2 regions of the Brevibacillus sp. FW306-2-1A-C05A genome follow, and region 1 is predicted to be linked to the other one. Evidence: riboswitches for the same ligand, from Rfam matches in the RefSeq annotation. Region 1 holds a riboswitch; the other holds the start of a gene.
What was found. Region 1 has a riboswitch for S-adenosylmethionine ahead of AC3WJN_RS10350 (homocysteine synthase). Riboswitches for the same ligand answer to the same signal wherever they lie in the genome.

Region 2: another riboswitch for S-adenosylmethionine. It lies ahead of metK (methionine adenosyltransferase); the one in region 1 lies ahead of AC3WJN_RS10350 (homocysteine synthase).

Annotation. Positions count from the first base shown of each region.
Region 1 is NZ_JBYSWV010000013.1:29,766-32,956, forward strand. Features, by position in the region: gene AC3WJN_RS10345 (ArsR/SmtB family transcription factor) at 1-94, opposite strand, end outside; gene AC3WJN_RS10350 (homocysteine synthase) at 329-1,633, opposite strand; SAM riboswitch class I at 1,723-1,831, opposite strand; gene AC3WJN_RS10355 (hypothetical protein) at 1,947-2,135, opposite strand; gene AC3WJN_RS10360 (rhodanese-like domain-containing protein) at 2,445-2,756, shown strand; gene AC3WJN_RS10365 (SCO family protein) at 2,882-3,191, shown strand, end outside.
Region 2 is NZ_JBYSWV010000062.1:11,119-14,309, forward strand. Features, by position in the region: gene AC3WJN_RS23490 (S8 family peptidase) at 1-1,157, shown strand, start outside; SAM riboswitch class I at 1,362-1,462, shown strand; gene metK (methionine adenosyltransferase) at 1,595-2,806, shown strand; gene AC3WJN_RS23500 (polysaccharide deacetylase family protein) at 2,952-3,191, shown strand, end outside.

The DNA.
Region 1 (3,191 bases):
CAACGGCGATGCCCAGCGCTGCTTCAAAAAGCGGCGAAAAGGCGAATTGCACCTCGTAGGTCGTGCGTTCGCTCCCGATGTTCCATACTTTCAAGAGGGGATCATCCTTCCAGTATTTGTAGTACGTCTCATTCTAAATGTTTTGAATTGTAAATTCAATATTTTTCGTATGGCTGGTTAGATGGATTTCGAACCAGAATCGTTGAGTGTGGCAGGAAGAGGGGCGAGCGCCTGAAAGCAGCAAGCAGAAGACAGCACCCGAAAAAAGAAAAGCGGCACGCCTCTCCCGCGAGAGTTGCGTGCCACTTTTTACGAGACAAAAGCAAACTTAGTTGACAGTAGAAGGTTGAACGGCGCGTTGCAATGCCTGCTCCAGATCGCCGATGATGTCGTCGATCGCCTCTGTGCCCACCGACAGTCGGATCAGCCCTGGCGTGACCCCGGCAGCCGCCTGTTCTTCCTCATTCATCTGCTGGTGCGTCGTGCTGGCCGGATGGATGACGAGCGACTTGGAATCGCCCACGTTGGCCAGGTGCGAGAACAGCTTCACGGATTCAATCAGTGTTTTGCCTGCCTTCACGCCGCCGCGAATGCCAAAGGTGAGGATGGCGCCAGCGCCTTTTGGCAAATATTTTTGCGCGAGCGCGTAGTGGGCGTCGCCTTCAAGGCCAGGGTAGCTGACCCACTCGACCGCTGGATGCGCGGCGAGGAATTGGGCTACGGCCAGGGCGTTCTGGCTGTGGCGTTCCATGCGCAGGTGCAGCGTCTCCAAGCCTTGCAGGAACAGGAAGGAGTTGATCGGGGCCACGGCTGCGCCGATATCGCGCTGCAACTGGACACGCGCCTTGATGATGTAGGCGAGCGGTCCGACGGCTTCTGTATAGACGACGCCGTGGTAGCTCGGGTCTGGTGTCGTCAGGCCCGGGAATTTGCCGTTGTTCCAGTCGAACTTGCCGGAATCGACGATGATGCCGCCGATCGCTGTGCCGTGCCCGCCGATGAACTTGGTCGTGGAGTGGACGACGATGTCTGCGCCATGCTCGAATGGACGGCACAAGATCGGCGAAGCGAACGTGTTGTCCACGATCAGCGGCACGCCGTTTTCGTGCGCGATGTCAGCGATTGCCTGCAAGTCCGCCACGTCAATGCGAGGGTTGCCGATCGTCTCGCAAAAGAGCGCCTTTGTTTTCTCATTGATGAACGCCCGGAAGTTTTCCGGATTGGACTGATCGACAAAGTGAACCTTGATGCCAAGACGCGGCAAAGTGTGCGCAAAAAGGTTGTACGTACCGCCGTACAAGCTGCTGGATGCGACAATTTCATCCCCGGCTTGGGCGATGTTCAAAATGGAAAAGGTGATCGCTGCCTGACCAGAGGAAGTTGCCAGAGCACCGACGCCGCCTTCCAGGAGTGCCACGCGCTTTTCAAAGGCGTCCTGGGTCGGATTCATGATGCGGGTGTAAATGTTGCCGAACTCTTTTAAGCCAAACAGGTTGGCGGCGTGCTCCGTGTCGCGGAAGACGTAGGAAGTCGTCTGATAGATCGGAACGGCGCGCGAGCCTGTTACGGGATCTACTTCTTGTCCACCATGTACAGCGAGGGTTTCCGGTTTCCATTGTTGCTGGTCAGACATGCTTATCTCTCCTTTATATATGGGGATTAGGGATAAAAAAACGGAGCATTCCTCTGAGGAGAAGAAGGCTCCGGCTATACACGGGTGTGCACTCATCTCTCAGAATCTATGGATTCTGCAGGAATTAGCACCGCGCAAGGCACGCTTGCTGGTTGCCGGGTTTCACAGGGCCTGTCCCTCCACCGCTCTTGATGAACTGTTGCTTCAGTTGTTGTCATAATTGTATGAAAAACCACACTTCGCTGTCAATAATCAATAATGAGTTATCAGGTTGGATTTGGTGGGATTGAGGCGTTGAGAGATTTGTTCATGCTCACCCGTTCATGCTGTTTCCCATGACGTCCAAAGTACCTGTGTGATACGCCTTGTTGACGTGGTTTGCAGGCTGATGCCCCGCACTCCTTGAGGCGTGGCTGATTCCAGGCGCGGCTTTTCCTTTTTTCACATACAAAAGAACGGCAAATAGCGTACAAACAGCAGCAATTCCCAGTACGTACACCATATAAACTACCTCCTTTTCCAAGGGTGCTCTGCGTTTCTTGCACCCGCCTTTTTCCAAACCAAAAAGAGAATGCTGTTTTGTATAGTAGTCTTCATATATAGAATGGTTATTTTTGTAAATGTGTCACCCGCCTGTACCGACCAACCATCTCCCTGTCCAAAAACAAACCCACCCTCACACTGTCACAAATTTGTCCCTATATCTGCGCGCTTTCGCCGCCCGCGTCGTTAGAAAATGGCATGGCCCTATGATATGATGGGAGTGGCAGAAAACGACCAAACGATTGTACATATAGGAGGAACATACGCGATGAGCCATGGCGTGAAGGAAATTACCCCGCAGGAGCTGCTGGAAAAGCTCGCGGCCAACGAAAAGCTTCAGGTGATTGACGTGCGTGAGGTGGAGGAGTGGAACGAAGGCCATATCAAAGAAGCCAAGCTGATTCCGCTCGGCTTTTTGCCGCATCGCATCGACGAGCTGGACAAGGAGATCCCGGTCGTCATGGTGTGCCGCAGCGGTGCGCGCAGCCACAGAGCGACCGAATATTTGTGTGAGCTTGGCTTTGACGCTGCCAATATGGTCGGCGGCATGCTGGCTTGGCCTGGCGAGAAGGAAGTGTAAGCCGTACGGTCCATACGGTCACGACCGCACTGGCAACGCCGAGACGTTTTCCACACAAAAAGAAACATGCGCTTTTACGCGGTATAGCGGCGGACGCATGAGAGAAGCAGGGGAGGAAGAAAATCGTGAGTGAGGGAGCACAGCAACAAGGATCCGCGTTGCAGCGCCATTGGTTTACGGTGCTCGCAGGCGTGATTATCCTCGCGATTGTAGGCGTGTTGGGCTACAAATACATGGCAAAAGAGCCGATTCCCGTGATGAAGCCGATTGCCGATTTTACGTTGGACAACAGTGACGGCACTTCGTTTACGTTTTCGGAAGGCAAAGGCAAGGTGCGGCTGGTCGAGTTCATGTTCACCAACTGCCCTGACATTTGCCCGGCGACGACGTACAACATGTCCAAGCTGCAAGAGCAGCTCAAGGAGAAAAAGCTGT
Region 2 (3,191 bases), on a different contig from region 1:
ACGGGCATATGGATGTGACGGTGACTCCCGACAACAAGCGGGTGGACCTGGTGCTTGCCATAGGAAAGCAGGAAACCGGAAAAAATACGGTTTGGGACCCGCTCTACGACAACGTCGACCGCGATAATCCGTCCGAGCGTGCGAGCAAGGAAGTCTCCCCGGGAAAATACTACATTCGGGTCAGCGAGTATCAGCAAAATGCGGTGAACGGCGAATATCGCCTGGATCTCGGGTTCACCCCGCTGAAAAAAGATTTGAACGAGCCGAATGATACGTACAGCAGGGCGTCGCCGCTAGCCGCTGGAGGGGTCATGACCGGAACGATTCCGACGGCTTCGGATGCAGACTGGTTTCAATTTACGCTCAATACAGACTCGTACGTCACGATTCGAGCCCCGTTTATTCCGGTATCCAGCGGTTTTCGCATCGCTCTTTACAGCGAGAAAAACATGAACTACGCGCTAGCTTCGACAAACGAAGTGGCTGAGCTGTCCGATCGGGGCAGCGAGATTTTCAGCCTGCGGTTGCCAAAAGGCAAGTATTACGTGCGCCTGAACAGCGGCATTCCGTTCAAGTACGATGCGTACAAATTGACAGTCACGCAGCAGCCCCTCGTTTCGGGGTATCGGGATATTTCCGACCATTGGGCGCGCACAGAGATCGCCAGGCTGAGCTCCAAAAGAATTGTCCAAGGCTTCGGCGATGCGACGTTCAAGCCTAACGAGGCAGTAACTCGTGCGCAGTTTGCCACAATGCTGCTGCAGGCGATGCGCGCGACCGGCTCGAAGGTAGCCAGCGCGTATTCCGGACGGGAAGTGTTTTCTGATTTGCCAAAAAAGCACTGGGCGTACAACACCCTTGGAGTGGCTTATCAGCTCGGAGTCTTGAAGGGGTATCCAAACAGTCAGATCAAGCCTGACCAAGCTGTTTCGCGGGCGGAAATGGCCGCGATGATCGCCAGGGCGAAGGGCGTGGCTCTGAACAGCAGCAGCGCACCGAGCTATCGCGATGTTCCGGCCGGCCATTGGGCAGCACCGGCGATCGGCGCTTTGACGGCAAGAAACTGGCTAAACGGATACGGTTCGCTCTTCAAGCCACAGGGCAGCGCTACGCGGGCCGAGGTTGTTGTATTAATCGCCAAATCGTATCAAGTGTAAGAAAAAATTTTCCGCTTTGCGTTCGACAGACGCATGGCATGGCTATATCGTCCTTGTGAAAACGCGGCTTCGATCACCTCAGACGCTTCCCGCAGGCGATTCCAACAGCGTTTTGTACAGGGCGATTTCGGCCAAAGAGGTGCTCTGGCAAAAGTCTATTGACACCACCTCAAAAAACAATTATTCTATAATCCGTAATGGATACTCTTATCCAGAGCAGGCGGAGGGACTGGCCCTATGAAGCCCGGCAACCGTCTGGAGCGGTGCTAACCAGCAGGACGGAAATCTGTTCTGGCCGATAAGAGGATGAAGGAAGCTAAAAGCGCTCAAACCTTTTCCTCCAAAAGATGGAAAAGGTTTTTTATTTGCGTTTACGTCGATAAAATCCTGACTCGGCTACCAAACTATTTGTATGAGGTCAAAGGAGGTATTTTCTCATGGCTTTGCAAAAAGGTCGTCGTCTGTTCACATCTGAGTCTGTAACCGAAGGACATCCGGATAAAATTTGTGACCAAATTTCCGACTCCATCCTGGACGCCATTTTGGCCAAGGATCCAAACGCTCGCGTAGCTTGCGAAACTTCCGTAACTACCGGGCTGGTTCTCGTAGCCGGTGAAATCACCACCAACACGTACGTGGACATCCAAAAGCTGGTGCGCGAAACGATCCGTGAGATCGGTTATGATCGTGCGAAGTTCGGCTTTGACGCTGACACTTGCGGCGTAATCACTGCGATCGGCGAGCAATCCGCTGACATCGCTCTCGGCGTAGACCAGGCTTTGGAAGCGCGCGAAGGCAAAATGACCGACGCTGAGATCGAAGCGATCGGTGCAGGTGACCAAGGTCTGATGTTCGGCTTTGCTTGCAACGAAACACCTGAGCTGATGCCGCTGCCGATCAGCATGTCTCACAAGCTGGCTCGCCGCTTGACTGAAGTTCGCAAAAACGGCACACTCGCCTACCTGCGTCCTGACGGCAAAACGCAAGTAACGGTTGAGTACGATGGAGACAAGCCAGTTCGCATCGACACCATCGTGATTTCGACTCAACACGCTCCTGAGACTACCTTGGAGCAAATCAAGCAAGACCTCATCGAACAAGTTATCAAACCAGTTGTTCCGGCTGAGCTGCTGGACGCTGACACCAAATACTTCATCAACCCGACTGGCCGCTTCGTAATCGGCGGACCTCAAGGGGACGCTGGTCTGACTGGCCGCAAAATCATCGTAGACACTTACGGTGGCTACGCTCGTCACGGCGGCGGCGCGTTCTCCGGTAAAGATCCGACAAAAGTAGACCGCTCCGGCGCTTACGCTGCTCGTTACGTAGCGAAAAACATTGTGGCTGCTGGCCTGGCTGACAAATGCGAAGTGCAAGTGGCTTACGCAATCGGTGTAGCGCAGCCTGTATCCATCGCTGTTGATACTTTTGGTACAGGAACCGTTTCCGAAGAAGATCTGGTGAAACTGGTGCGCAAACACTTCGACCTGCGTCCGGCTGGCATCATCAAGCAGCTCGACCTGCGTCGCCCTATCTACAAACAAACAGCGGCTTATGGCCACTTTGGACGCAATGACCTGAATGTTCCTTGGGAGCAAACAGACAAAGCAGAAGTTCTGAAGCAAGAAGCTGCGCAACTGGCAAAATAAGAACGACAAAGAAAGAGCCTGGTAAAGCTACTGGGCTCTTTTTTTATTACGGGGAAAAATTTTCCAGTTATTGGTGGGCTTTAAGCGAAGGGAAAATGTAGGACTGTGTCGAATCTCCTAGTGAGGAAGTAGAGGAGGGGTTTCTTTGCCGAACAAAAGGCTCTTCCTGACCGTATTTGTTATTTCTTTATTACTGGTTATGTCTGCAATGGGGATTGGTGAATTTTACCAATCAAAAAAGAATGCGCAAAAAGTGCAACCTTTTCCCCAAGTAGATACGTCTATAAGCATAAGCGAGGCAGAAATTGCTGAGCCAAACGTCACGCAGAACGAAAAAGCAACGGTAAAGCCGAAAAAGTGGTATAACAATCAGGTAGTCGTCCTG